3 regions of the Isoptericola maris genome follow, and region 3 is predicted to be linked to each of the others. Evidence: riboswitches for the same ligand, from Rfam matches in the RefSeq annotation. Region 3 holds a riboswitch; each other region holds the start of a gene.
The links. Region 3 has a riboswitch for cyclic di-AMP ahead of ACH5HR_RS11130 (C40 family peptidase). Riboswitches for the same ligand answer to the same signal wherever they lie in the genome.

Region 1: it holds a riboswitch for cyclic di-AMP, as region 3 does, so the genes downstream of both, ACH5HR_RS06535 (M15 family metallopeptidase) here and ACH5HR_RS11130 (C40 family peptidase) in region 3, are expected to answer to the same signal.
Region 2: it holds a riboswitch for cyclic di-AMP, as region 3 does, so the genes downstream of both, ACH5HR_RS05525 (C40 family peptidase) here and ACH5HR_RS11130 (C40 family peptidase) in region 3, are expected to answer to the same signal.

Annotation. Positions count from the first base shown of each region.
Region 1 covers NZ_JBLUNY010000002.1:498,088-502,733, reverse strand. Annotated here, with positions in the region: gene glmS (glutamine--fructose-6-phosphate transaminase (isomerizing)) at 1-934, shown strand, start outside; gene ACH5HR_RS06535 (M15 family metallopeptidase) at 944-1,804, opposite strand; cyclic di-AMP (ydaO/yuaA leader) riboswitch at 1,804-1,956, opposite strand; gene ACH5HR_RS06530 (LLM class flavin-dependent oxidoreductase) at 2,108-3,088, shown strand; gene ACH5HR_RS06525 (VOC family protein) at 3,117-3,851, opposite strand; gene ACH5HR_RS06520 (arginine deiminase) at 3,993-4,646, shown strand, end outside.
Region 2 covers NZ_JBLUNY010000002.1:293,782-298,427, forward strand. Annotated here, with positions in the region: gene ACH5HR_RS05515 (exodeoxyribonuclease III) at 1-423, shown strand, start outside; gene ACH5HR_RS05520 (septum formation family protein) at 467-1,219, shown strand; cyclic di-AMP (ydaO/yuaA leader) riboswitch at 1,545-1,694, shown strand; gene ACH5HR_RS05525 (C40 family peptidase) at 1,696-2,565, shown strand; gene ACH5HR_RS05530 (ABC transporter ATP-binding protein) at 2,754-3,467, shown strand; gene ACH5HR_RS05535 (hypothetical protein) at 3,467-4,345, shown strand; gene ACH5HR_RS05540 (sensor histidine kinase) at 4,438-4,646, shown strand, end outside.
Region 3 covers NZ_JBLUNY010000006.1:200,726-205,371, reverse strand. Annotated here, with positions in the region: gene serC (phosphoserine transaminase) at 1-289, opposite strand, end outside; gene ACH5HR_RS11140 (iron-dependent transcriptional repressor DtxR) at 392-1,090, shown strand; cyclic di-AMP (ydaO/yuaA leader) riboswitch at 1,278-1,433, shown strand; gene ACH5HR_RS11135 (C40 family peptidase) at 1,436-2,224, shown strand; cyclic di-AMP (ydaO/yuaA leader) riboswitch at 2,486-2,675, shown strand; gene ACH5HR_RS11130 (C40 family peptidase) at 2,676-3,497, shown strand; gene ACH5HR_RS11125 (universal stress protein) at 3,649-4,590, shown strand.

The sequences.
Region 1 (4,646 bases), on a different contig from region 3:
GGTGCTGGGCTGCGGGTCCGCCTACTACGTCGGCCAGCTCGGGGCCTCGATGATCGAGGACCTGGCGCGCATCCCCGCCGACGCGGAGCCCGCCAGCGAGTTCCGCTACCGCAACCCCATCATCGAGCCGAGCACGCTCTACGTGGTGGTGAGCCAGTCCGGCGAGACGGCCGACACGCTCTTCGCCGTCCGCGAGGTGGAGCGCAAGGGCGGCACCGTCGTCGGCCTCGTCAACGCCGTGGGCTCGTCCATCGCGCGGGAGGTCGACGGCGGCATCTACCTGCACGCCGGACCCGAGGTCGCGGTGGCCTCCACCAAGGCGCTGACGCACATGTCGATCGGGTTCGCGCTGCTGGCGCTCACCCTCGGGCGCGTGCACGACCTGTCGTTCGCCGACGGCCGGCGCATCATCGCCGGGCTGCGGGCGATCCCCGGCCAGATCGCCGAGATCCTCGCCGGCGAGGAGTCGCTCGCCGCCGCGGCCAAGGAGCTCTCGACGGCGCCGAGCCTGTTCTTCGTCGGTCGCGTCCGGGGCTACCCGGTGGCACGCGAGGGCGCCCAGAAGTTCAAGGAGATCACCTACCGGCACGCCGAGGCGTACCCGACGAGCGAGCTCAAGCACGGCCCCCTCGCTCTCATCAGCCCGGAGCTGCCCTCGGTCGCGATCATCCCGGACGACGACCTCGTCGAGCGGAACATCACCGCGGCCCAGGAGATCCGGGCGCGTGGCGGCGCTGTCGTCGCGATCACGCACCCGGGCGTCGAGCTCGGGAACGCGGCGACGGCGCGCATCGAGGTGCCGCGCAACGAGGTCGAGCTCGACCCGATCCTGCTGACCATCCCCACCCAGCTGCTCGGCTACCACGCGGCCGTGGCGCTGGGCGAGGACGTCGACCGGCCGCGCAACCTCGCGAAGTCCGTCACCGTGGAGTGACGCGACCCGTCACGCGGCGGGGGAGAACTCCCAGTGCCACGGCTCGTAGGGTCCCGCACCGCCCTGGCGTGCCCAGGCCGGGTTGGTCCACCCCGCCGCGGGGCCGTGCTCGGCGAGCCAGGCCCAGCGGTCGCCGGCGTACGACTCCGGGCAGATGTCGACCGCGAGGCCCCAGCCGTGGTTGGAGGTGCCCGGGGTGGCCGCGAGGCCGGGCTTCTGCCCCTTGAGCACCACCTGCTGGTCGTAGCTGCGGTAGCCGTCGGTGATGCACATCTGCTCGCCGAACTGCTCGGTGTACGCGTCGTTCAGCGCGGCGAGAGCGGTCGCGGCGTCGGCGCGCAGGAGCACGGCGCCGGCCCACGGCGCGCAGAGGTCGGCCGTGGAGAGGCGGCCGTTGCTGCCCTGCGGGTCGATGCTCGGGTCGCAGCCCGGCGGCGGGACCTGCTCGTCCGGCGCGGCCGGGGCGGGGTCGGCCGGCACGATCTCGATCGAGTCCCGGTCGACGCGGTCGCCGTCCCGGGACACCTTGGCCTCCCGGTCGACGACGATCGCGACGCCGGACCGGGCGGCCGTGCCGGACCTGGAGGCCGACCGGTCGGAGCGCTCGGCGACCGCCCGTTCGGCGGCGGCGAGGGCCGCGGGATCGAGGGTCGTGGTCCCGGTCCCCTCGGCGTTGGCCTCCTCCGGCAGGACGGCCGGGGCGACGACGGCGGACGCCGTGGCGAGCGCGAGGGCGAACCCGGCGCCGACCTTCCCGGGACGTGGTGCCAGTCGTGCCGCCGGTCGCGGGGTCGTGCGTGAAGCACGGGAGGCGCGGGGCTGGGGCTCGGCGAAGTGCCGGCCACGGCGTGCGCGGGTGGAGCGGGTCATCGTCATCTCCTGGCGCCTTCGGGGTTAGCTGTCGGATTCGGGTCGGAGACTGACCCGGCCGCCGCGCGCTGCGCGGTCGGCTTCACCCCAAGGACGCCGTGGCGCCCGTCGTTGGTTCCCCCGCCCCGTGTCTGTTTCGGTCGACGACGCACGGTGACAGGGCTCGGCGCCCGTGCGACGTGCCTCGCGGCGTGGCGAGGCATGCAGAAACGTACCGCGCGGAGGCACCGATTGTCACGAACGCGTAACAGCATGTCCGGCGCTGGCATGATCGCGGGTGAGCCCGACGACGAAGGAGACCACGTGGCACCCTCCGAGACGACGACGGAACGTGCGGTCGGGGTGATGCTGCCCCGGGACCTGCCGGCCGGGGACGTCCTCGACTTCGCCCGGCGTGCCGACGCGCACGGCTTCGACGAGCTCTGGGTGGTCGAGGACCTCGGGTTCCGCGGGGGCACGGCGCAGGCGGCGGCGGTCCTCGCGGCGACCGAGCGGATCCGGGTGGGGGTCGGCGTCCTGCCCGCCGCAGCGCGGAACCCGGCGTTCACGGCGATGGAGGTCGCCACCCTGGGCCAGCTCTTCCCGGGCCGGGTCGACGTCGGCCTGGGGCACGGCATGCCGGGCTGGATGCGGTCCGCGGGGGCGTGGCCCAGCAGCCCGCTCACGCTGCTCGAGGAGCACCTGCGCGCCGTCCGCGCGCTGGTGCGGGGTGACGTCGTCGAGCTCGACGGGACCGCTCGCTACGTCGCGCTGGACGGCGTGCGGCTGGAACCCGCCGTCGTCCCCACGACGACCCCCCGCGTGCTGGCGGGCGTGCGGGGGCCGCGGTCCCTCGCGCTGGCCGGGCGGCAGGCGGACGGCACCGTCCTCGCGGAGCCGTGCGCCCCCGCGTACGTCCGGGCCGCGCTCGGCCACGTCGCCGCCGCGGGCCCGCACCGGGTCGTCACCTACGACGTCGCGGCGGTCGACGACGACGCGGCGCGTGCGCGGGACACGGCACGTCCCGGGCTGGAGTGGATCGGGGAGCCCGACTGGGACCCGCACGTCGCGCCGCTGCCGTTCGCCGAGGAGTTCCGGGCGCTGCGCCGCCGAGCGGGTTCGCGGGCAGAGTTCGTCCGGGACCTGCCGGACGAGTGGCTCGACGACCTCGCGCTGGCCGGGACGCCCGCGCAGGTGCAGGGCGGTGTCGCGGCCCGGTGGGACGCCGGGGCGTCCTGCGTGGTCATGATCCCCGTCGGCCCGGACCCGACGGCGGCTCTCGACGCGCTCGCGCGGGTGCTCTGAGACCGGGCGTCGACGGGCCGGGGCCGCCTCAGCCCCGCCCCAGGACGCAGAAGTCGTTGCCCTCGATGTCCGCGAGGCAGACCCAGGGCACGTCGCCCTGGCCGACGTCGGCGTCCGTGGCGCCCAGCGACCGCAGCCGCTCCACCTCGGCGGCCTGGGAGTCGCCGGGGTACGGCAGCAGGTCCAGGTGCACGCGGGTCCAGGCGGTCTCCGCGGGCGTGCGGACCAGCTCCAGGTAAGGGCCGACGTCCTGGGGGGCGCGCAGCCGGGCGTGGTCGTCGGAGACCTCGTGGACCTTCCAGCCCGTCGCCTCGCCCCAGAACCGAGCCATGGCGCGCGGGTCGGCGCAGTGGACCACCACGGCGGCGATCGGGCCGGTGTCCTGGTAGAGCGGCCGCGGCTCCAGCACGCAGAACACGTTGCCCTCCGGGTCGGCGAGCACGGTCCACGGCACGTCGCCCTGGCCGATGTCCGCCGGCTGCGCCCCGAGGTCGCGCAACCGCGCGACGAGCTCCGCCTGGTGGGCCTGCGACGTCGTGGCGAGGTCGAGGTGCGCGCGGTACCGCACGGTCTCGGGGTCCGGGACCCGGACGACGTCGACGCAGACGGCGGAGGGGTCCGGCCAGTCGAAGCCCGGCGGCTCGACGTTGGCCACCCCGGGGCCCTCGCTGTCGAGGCTCCAGCCGAGCGCGTCGGCCCAGAACCGCCCGAGCGCCGCCTCGTCGCGAGCCTTGAAGTTCACCTGCACGAGCTGGAGTGCCATGGCGCCCGACCCTACCCACGGAGGGCAGCGGTCGTCAGGGTGCGAGGCCCATCCGCGCCTGCCAGGATCGCGAAGAACGGGTGCCCGACGGCGCTGCACGCCACGGCCGAGCAGGCGGGACGGCGTGAGCGAAGGAGAAGCATGAGTGCAGGAGCGAGCGGTGCGGCGACGTACGGCGTCCACTCCGAGGTGGGTCGGCTGCGCAAGGTCCTGGTGTGCTCGCCAGGCCTGGCGCACGAGCGGCTGACGCCGACGAACTCGGACGACCTGCTGTTCGACGACGTGATGTGGGTGGAGGCCGCCCAGCGTGACCACCAGGACTTCGTCGACGAGCTGACCGGCCGCGGCGTCGAGGTGGTCGAACTGCACGACCTGCTCGCCCAGACCATGGCGCTGCCGGAGGCGCGGGCGTGGCTGCTGGACCGCAAGGTGGTGCCGAACCGCGTCGGGCTGGGCATGGTGGAGGGCACGCGCGCCTACCTCGACTCGCTGTCGCCGTCGGATCTGGCGCGGTCCCTGGTGGGCGGGCTGTCGACGACGGACCTGCCGGCGGACTACCGCACGGACTACGTCTCGCTCGCCCAGGAGGCGCCGGACGCCCGCGAGTACCTGCTGCCGCCGCTGCCGAACACCCTGTACACCCGCGACACCACGTGCTGGATCTACGGCGGGCTCACGCTGAACCCGCTGTACTGGCCGGCGCGCAAGGACGAGACGCTGCTGATGAAGGCGATCTACTCCTTCCACCCGGAGTACCGGGACGCGACGGTGTGGTGGGGCGACCCGGAGCAGGAC
Region 2 (4,646 bases), on a different contig from region 3:
TACAAGCTCGCCTGGCTCGACGGGCTGCGCGCGGACGCCGCGGCGTGGCTGCAGGCCGACCCGAGGGCGCAGGTCGGCCTGCTGGGCGACTGGAACGTGATCCCCCGTGACACGGACGTGTGGGACGTGACCGCGTTCGAGGGGCACACGCACGTCTCCGCCCCGGAACGGGCGGCCTTCGCGGCGTTCGAGGAGGCCGGGTACACCGAGGTCACCCGCGAGCACCTGCCGGCCGAGCACACCTACACCTACTGGGACTACCAGCAGCTCGCGTTCCCGCGGAACCGCGGGATGCGCATCGACTTCGCCTACGCCTCGCCGGCGCTGCGCGACCGCGTCACGTCGGTGGCGATCGACCGGGACGAGCGGCGCGGCAAGGTCGCCAGCGACCACGTGCCGGTCGTGCTGGACCTCGCCGGTTGACCGCGGCGCCGGCAGATCGATCGACACGCTCTAGGTTGTTCCCATGACCGACGTTCCCGACCGCTCCGAGGACCCGCTGTTCGTCTCGCCCGGCCCGGGGCCGGCCGGGACGCCAGGCCCGGAGGGAACGCCGGGCCCGGAGGGGACGCCAGGCCCGGGGCACCGCGGGTCCGACGGCGGCACCCCGGCAGGCCGGTCCGCGGCGGTCCACCAGCCGGTCGTGCCCGAGGACCCGGCCGCGTACGGGGCGCGCTGGGGAGCTCCCGGCGGGCCGACGCCGGCCGACCGCGCCGCCGCCCGCCGTCGGGCACGGGTCTGGGTGTTCTCGGTGCTGGCCGTGGTGGTGCTGGTCGTGGCGGTGGCCGCGGGGGGTTCGTGGTGGGCGAACCGGGCGCACGACCGCGCGTGGGAGCCGGTGGCAGCCGACGTCGTCGAGCCGACCTCGGCTCACGCGGTCCAGCTCGTGCTGGGCTCGTGCGTGGCCGACATCCCGGGCTCGACGTCGGTGGACACGGTCGAGGTGGTCCCGTGCCGGGACGAGCACACGGCGCAGGTGGTGGGGCGGCACGACTCGGCGGCCGACGAGGTGTGGCCGGGCACCGACGTCGTGGTGGCGCGTGCCGCACGCGGGTGCACCCCGGAGCTGCTCGGTGCGGGAGCGAGAGGCTCCGACGACGTGGCCGACCTGACCTGGGTGCTGTGGACTCCCAGCGAGGAGTCGTGGGCCGAGGGCGACCGAGCAGGTCTGTGCGTCGGCGTCTGGCCCGCTCCCCGGACGGGCAGCCTGCTCGAGTGAGCCGAGATCGGCGCGCCTCGCCCCGAGTTGTGAAGGTCTCGGCATGACCTGCGAGAACGGTACCCCGCAGCCCTCGGATGGTGGCGCTCTCATCGGGCACTCGTGATATATCGGGCGTCGATCCGTCCCTGTGTGGCGAGAAATAGAGCGATTTGCCGTATCGAGGAGGAATGCGCCCGCCGACGCATTTCTTCACACCTTCTCCCCGAGTGGCCCCACAACCCATCGTTATCTGATTGTGATCTGCGAGGAACTCGCCGCTAGCGTGCCCGGGTCGCCCCATGTCCGGGGTGAACGGTCGGGCCGCAAGCCGAGTGCTGCCGGCGGCCCGACATCACCGAACCCACGGCAGCAGCGGGAGAACCACGTTCTTCGGGCGGACTCGTGCCGCCCTCGGGGTTAAGCCGTCTCACGACGGCGGGCCATCACTTCTCGGCCTCATCCGACAGCTCATCTCGCAGGCTGGAGAGGTCGCCATGTCAATGCACCACAGTGCTGCGCGCCCGCAGGGCGCCACCACCGCGCGCATGCCGCGCCTGCGACGCTCGACCGTCGCCATCGCCCTGTCCGCCGCGCTCGCCGGCGGCACCGTCGTCGCCGGAGCCGGGCAAGCGTCGGCAGCGCCCTCGCCCACCGCGGCGACCGTCTCGACGACACACCTGCCGACCGCCGGCCACGGCGTCATCACGGCCAAGAAGTCGAAGCCCGTCGTCAAGGCGTCGGTCTCGCGCAAGACCGCCAAGCAGGGCAAGGGCAAGACCCGCCCCAAGTTCACCGTGCAGGTCACGAAGGGCGGCGACGCCGTGAAGGGCCGCGTCCGGCTCTTCGTCGACGGCAAGAAGGTCAACGTCAAGAAGCTGAACAAGAACGGCATCGTGCGCATGAAGCCGCTCCTGAAGCGCTACGACGTGGGCAAGAACCGGATCCGCCTGACCGTGGTGCCCGCCAGGTCGACCGGGCTGGCCAAGGTCAAGAAGCACCGCACCATCACGCTCAAGGCGAAGCAGAGCCGCGGCGCCAAGGTCGTCAAGGTGGCCAACCGCTACGTCGGCCACCGCTACTCCTACGGCGGCACCAGCCCGTCGTCCGGGTTCGACTGCTCGGGCTTCACCTCGTACGTGTACAAGAAGGCGGTCGGCAAGAAGCTGCCGCGCACGACGTCCGCACAGAAGCGGGCCGGCAAGGCGGTCTCGCGGTCCAAGGCCCGCCCCGGCGACATCGTCTACACCCCGGGTCACGTCTCCATCTACGCCGGCAACGGCAGGATCATCGAGTCGGCGCGTCCCGGCGTCGGCGTCGTGAAGCGCAAGATGTGGCAGAACAACCCGACGTTCATCCGCATCTGAACCGTCCGGACGGCACGTCAGGCTGGGCCCGCACTCCCCCGGAGTGCGGGCCCAGCCCGTTCTGCCGCGAGGCCTCCACCAAAAGTCGTAGCCCACGTTCCCCCTCCCGCCAGAAGCGACGACGGCGTCGCCCCGGCCAGTCTGGAGGCACCGCACCGCACCGGCGCGGACACACGAGAGGGGAACACGTGCCCGCCATACAGATCACCGGCCTGCGCAAGTCGTACGGAACGTTCGACGCCGTGCAGGGCGTCGACCTCACGGTCGAGAGCGGACGCGTCGTCGGGCTGCTCGGCCCGAACGGCGCGGGCAAGACCACGACGCTGCACGTCCTGCTCGGCCTCGCCGCGCCCACCGCCGGCGAGGCCCTCGTCCAGGGCCGCCGTCACAGCGACCTCGACGACCCCGCGCGGACCGTCGGCGCGCTCCTCGACGCCGGGGGTCTGCACCCCGGACGCACCGGCCGCGACCACCTGCGCATCCTCGCCCTGGCCGGCGGGATACCGGCCCGCCGGGTCGACGACGTCCTGGAGATCGTCGGGATGACGCCCGCCGCCGACCGCCGCGTCCGCACCTACTCGCTGGGCATGCGGCAACGTCTGGGCCTCGCCGCGGCACTCCTCGGCGATCCCGGGATCCTCGTCCTCGACGAGCCCGCCAACGGCCTCGACCCCGCAGGTATGCGCTGGCTGCGCGAGATGCTGAGGTCCTTCGCCGACGGCGGTGGCGCCGTCCTGCTCGCCAGCCACGTCCTCGCCGAGGTCACCCAGGTGGCCGACGACGTCGTCGTGGTCGGCCAGGGCCGCGTCATCACCGCGGGCCCGCTCGACGAGCTCGTCCAGGACTCCTCCCTCGAGGACGTCTACCTCGACCTGACCGCCACCACCGCAGGAGTGCGCTGATGTTCCGTGCCGAGATGCTCAAGCTCCGTTCCACCCGCTCTCCCTGGGTCATCGGGATCGTCGCCGTCGCGGGCGCCGCGCTCGTCCAGGCCCTGACCATCCTGATGCCCCGTGTGCTCCAGGGCCTCGACGCGTTCGCGGCGTCCACCGGTTCCGCCGGGCCCTCGGCGGACCTGATGCCCGAGCTCGGCGCCCTGACCGACGTCGGCGACGCCACGGTCCAGCGCGGCATGCTCGACCTGCTCGGCAACGGCCCCTCGGGCACCGGCTCCGTCGGTGTCGTGACGCTCTGCCTGCTGATCCTGGGTGCGCTGGCGGGCACCACCGACTTCCGCACGGGCGGCATCGTCCCGACCGCTCTCGTGGTGCCCTCCCGCACCCGGATCCTGCTCGGCAAGGCGACCGCGACGGCGGTCGCAGCGCTGGTGATCGGCGTCGCGCTCGCACTCGTCTCAGCCCTCGGCCTCGCGACGGCCGTGCTGACCGCCCCGGGCGCCGAGCTGGCCGTCGGTGCCGATGAGATCCTCGGCATCTGGGCACGCGGCCTGGGCGTCCTCGTGGCGTTCACCTGGCTCGGCCTCGGCATCGGCGTCCTCGTGCGCGGACAGGTCGCGGCGATCGTCGTCGTGGTGGCGCTCGCGTTCGTCGAACCCATGGTCCAGGCGATCGTCGCGCTGCTGTCCGCCGGTGGGTCGTCGGCCATGTCGTGGCTGCCGCTGACCATCGGGGCGCTCGCCTCGGCCGGCCAGGGCGCCGGCGGCATGCTCGGCGGTACCGAGACGATCGGCGTGGCGGCCGCCCTCGCCGGGCTCGCGGCGTGGGTCGCCGTCGTGCTCGGCTCCGGAGCGGTGACGTTCCGCCGCCGCGACCTCCTCTGAGACCGCCCGGTCCGGAGGCACCCGGCCTGCGGGCCCGGTATCTCCGGCCGGTAGTCTCGGCCCCAGCACCCGACGGACGAGAGGCAGCTCGCGTGATCGGCTCCCTGCGCCGGCGTCTCCGCGCCGACCCCACCACGCCCGTCGGCCGCGACGCCGTCCTCGGAGCGGTGGTCGCCGTGCTGACCATCGCGTTCTTCCTGGTGGTCGAGAAGATCGCGCTCGACGACGTCGTCGTCCTGCTCGTCGACCAGGGCACCGACGCGGCGCAGATCGAGGGCCGCGGCCGGTTCGCGGTGGTCGC
Region 3 (4,646 bases):
CCCGCTCACGGACGAGAGACGCCGTCGCCACCTCCCAGAACGCCGTCGACCCCCCGTTGCCCAGCACGACCTCGTAGCCGTCGGGAAGGTCGAAGAGGTCCGCGAGGCCCGCGCGCACCCGGCGGACCAGGTCCTTCACGGCAGGCTGCCGGTGCGAGGTGCCGAGCACGGGCCGGGCCGGGTCCCCGGCCGCACCCAGAGCCATGACCTGAGCCGTGCGAACCTTCGACGGACCGGAGCCGAACCGGCCGTCCGACGGCAGCAGCGACGAGGGGATCTGCAGGGTCATATGGGCTCCGTGGCTCGTGGTGTGTCCGTTCGCACGTGCGAGGACGTTCGAACGGTGACGTGTGCGAATAGACTAGGCCCGGGCCTCAAGACGGGAGTGGACGTGACCGACCTGATCGACACCACCGAGATGTACCTCAAGACGATCTACGAGCTCGGTGAGGAGGGCATCACGCCGCTCCGTGCACGGATCGCGGAGCGCCTCGGTCACTCGGGGCCCACGGTCTCGCAGACGATCGCGCGGATGGAGCGGGACGGCCTGGTGATCGTCACGGGCGACCGTCACCTCGAGCTCACGGACGACGGCAGGTCGAAGGCGACCCGCGTCATGCGCAAGCACCGGCTGGCGGAGCGGCTCCTCACCGACGTCATCAAGCTGGACTGGGAGCACGTCCACAACGAGGCGTGCCGCTGGGAGCACGTCATGAGCGACCTCGTCGAACGGCGCCTCGTCACACTCCTCGACCACCCGCACCACGACCCCTACGGCAACCCGATCCCGGGACTGTCCGAGCTGGGCGAGCAGTACGAGGACGTGCCGTTCCTCGACGGCGTGCAGTCCCTGCCGACCTTCCTGCGGGGCGGCTCCGACGAGGTGACGGTCGTGCTGCAGCGCATCGCCGAGCCCGTCCAGGTCGACGACGAGTTCCTCGCACGGCTGGCGAAGGTCGGGCTGCTGCCTGGCACGCGCGTCCAGGCGAGAGCGATCGGCGACTACTACGCCGTGCAGGCCTCGGGCGCCGACGAGGGCCTCGAGCTGCCCGAGGACCTCGCCAAGCACCTGTTCGTCGCGGCGCGCTGAGCGCGTTCCGGGCGGCGTCTCCCCGGTGCTGCGGAAGGCGGGTCCAGGTGCTGCGCGGAGGCCGTCCACAGGGTCGTGATCGGAACGTGACATCGCCAGCCGGTTCGGGTACGGTCGGACACGCTTGCGGGAGATTCCTCCGGCGAGTACCGGGACGGACGCCTAACCCTGCCGCCGTCCTGGTTTCCACGAATGACCGCTGGCAGGAGCGGGGGACCCACTTTCGGGCACCGGAGACGGTGTCCTTGGGGTGAAGTCGTCGAGAGCGCGAGTTCTCGGTGGCCGGGTGTTTTCTCCCACCCGAACCCGACAGCTGACCTCGTAGGCGACAAGGAGAGGTTGAACGTGACTGCTCGCACCACGCGTGGCAAGCACCGTGCCGCACGCCGTCCCGTGCTGGCTGCGCCGTCCGCGGCTGCTGGCCGTCGGGCCGCCGTCGTGGCCACCGCTGGTGGCCTGCTCGTCTCGACCATCGGTGGCGCCACCGCAGCACAGGCCGCTCCGGTCGACAACGACGCGGCCAACAAGCTCAGCACCGTCGACCTCGGCGCGCTGACCGACCAGGCTCGGACGGCCCTCGAGGCGGCCCCTGTGGTCACCGTCGACGCCGACGCCAAGATGTCCGTCGAGAAGGTCACCCCCAAGATCGCCAAGGCCGCCGAGATCAAGGCGGCACCGGAGCCGGAGCCGGAGCCCGTCCGCGAGGTCGCCCCGTCCCGTTCGGGTGAGCGCACCGCCGTCGACACGAGCAGCAGCGAGTCGTCCTCCTCCTCCACCCAGGCCGCCGCACCGGCCTCGGCCAACGGCTCGTCCATCATCTCCATCGCTTCGCGCTACGTGGGTGTCCCGTACGTCTCCGGCGGCACGTCGCCGTCCGGGTTCGACTGCTCGGGCTTCACGCAGTACGTGTTCGCGCAGGCCGGCGTCTCGCTGCCGCGCGGTTCGTCGGACCAGCGCTACGCGGGCACCGTCGTCTCGCGCTCCGCCGCGCAGCCGGGCGACCTCATCTGGTCCCCGGGCCACATCGCCATCTACGCCGGCGGCAACACGCAGATCGACGCGCCGCGTCCCGGCAAGACGATCCAGTTCCGCAACATCTGGCAGTCGAACCCCACGTTCATCCGCGTGGGCTGACGCTTCCACGACACCGACGAGGCCCCGCCGCGCACCTGCGCGGCGGGGCCTCTTGGTGTCTCGGGGCGGGAAGGGCCGCTGAGCGTCCGGGGCCGCGCGGACGGGGAACTGTCCGGGCGGCGTGATCACGGGCTTCAGCGGGGCGTCCAGCGGGTCCGGGAGGCCTCCAGCGGGCTGCGTCACGGATCACCGTGACCTAAACGTGACATGGCCGCCGAGATCCGCTACGGTTTCCACGTCCGGTCGAGAACTCTTCCGGATCCTGACCGGACGCCGAGTCCTGCCACCGGTCAGGGACCAAGACCGCCGGCAGGAGCGGGGGACCCACTTTCGGGCACCGGAGACGGTGTCCTTGGGGTGAAGTCGTCGAGAACGAGAGTTCTCGGTGGCCGGGTGATTTCTCCCACCCGAACCCGACAGCTGACCTCGTAGGCGACAGGAGAGGGAACACGTGAACGCACCTACCAGGACGCGCGGCAAGCACCGTGCCGCACGCCGCCCGATGCTCGCCGCTCCGTCTGCGGCTGCCGGTCGTCGTGCCGCCGTCGTCGCCACTGCTGGTGGTCTGCTCGTCTCGACCATCGGTGGCGCCACTGCGGCGCAGGCCGCTCCGGTCGACAACGACGCGGCCAAGAAGCTCAGCACGGTCGACCTCGGCGCGCTGACCGACCAGGCTCGTACCGCCCTCGAGTCGGCTCCGGTCGTCACCGTGGACGCCGGGGCCAAGATGTCCGTCGAGAAGGTGACCCCGAAGGTCGCCAAGGCGGCCGAGATCAAGGCGGCACCCGAGCCCGAGCCGGAGCCCGTCCGCGAGGTCGCTCCCTCCCGGTCGGCCGAGCGCACCGCCGTCGACTCCAGCACGACGAGCGCCGACACCTCGGCTGCGAGCACTGAGTCCGCAGCGGCCCCCGCCGCGGACGGCTCGCGCGGCTCGCAGGTCGCCTCGATCGCCGCCCGGTACATCGGCACCAAGTACGTGGTCGGTGGCGCCTCGCCGTCCGGGTTCGACTGCTCGGGCCTGGTGACCTACGCCTACGCCCAGGTCGGCGTGACGTCGCTGCCGCGTTCGTCCAGCCAGATGCGTAGCTCGTCCGCCACCACCGTGGTGTCGCGCGCCGAGGCGCAGCCCGGTGACCTCATCTGGTCGCCCGGTCACATCTCGATCTACATCGGCAACGGCCAGCAGATCGAGGCCACGCGTCCGGGCGGGTGGACGGTCCGCCAGTCCGGCATCTGGCAGTCCAGCCCGGTGTTCCTCCGGGTCACCGGCTGAGGCTTCCTCTCCAGCATCACCGACGCCCCGACGTTCCCTGCGAACGTCGGGGCGTCGTGCTTCCCTTTGCTACACCTTGCGGGCGTCTTTCGATATCCTTGAACTAAGGTGGCTCCGGACGGTGAGGTCCGGACATGACGGGAGGCGCGACATGACACGTCCAGAGGTCGTCCTGGTGGGCGTCGACGGCTCGACCGCGAGCCTGCACGCCCTGGACTGGGCCGCGGCGTACGCCCAGCGGGTCGGATGGGGGCTGCACATCGTGTGCAGCTACTCGCTGCCCTCCTTCACGGCGGCGTCGCTCGACGGCGGATACGCGGCACTCGACGACACGGCGATCGCCGAAGGTGCCAAGGCAGTGCTCGCGGAGGCCGAGGCGCGGGTCGCACCGCTCGGCGTCCCGGTGCAGGGCACGGTCGCCACGGGGGACGCGGCGGGTGTGCTCGTCGAGATGTCGTCCGAGCACTCGCTCGCCGTGGTGGGCACCCGCGGCCGTGGCGGTTTCACGGAGCGTCTGCTCGGCACCGTGTCGTCGGCGCTGCCGGCGCACGCGCACTGCCCGACGGTCGTGGTCCCGCACCGTGAGGGTGCCGACGACCCGCGGCGCCGCGACGGTGACACCGTCCACGAGGTCAGCCGGATCGTCGTCGGCGTCGACGGTTCGCCGACGTCCGAGGTCGCACTGCGGTACGCCGTCGACCAGGCGAAGTCGTGGGATGCCGAGCTGGTCGCAGTCGCCGGCGTGCCGCTCGGGTCGGGCGCCGGGGTGCTCGCCTGGCTGCCGTCCCAGATCGATCACGAGCAGGTGCTCGCGGACGTGGAGGCGGGGCTGGACGTGATCGTCGACCAGATCCAGGCGGAGCATCCGGGCCTCACGATCAAGCGCCACGTGCTGGACGGGTCGGGGGCCGAGCTGCTCACCGAGTTCTCGTCGGCGGCCGACCTCGTCGTGGTCGGCTCACGAGGGCGTGGCGGCTTCCGCGGGCTGCTCCTCGGCTCGACCAGCCAGGCGGTGCTGCACCACTCCCAGTGCCCGGTGCTGGTCGTCACCCGTCGCTGCGACGAAGAGATGCAGGCCGACCCCGCCGCCTGACCCCCGTGATGTTGTGGGCGCGATTTCTGGCCTGATATGCCCCTTTTGGGGGCATC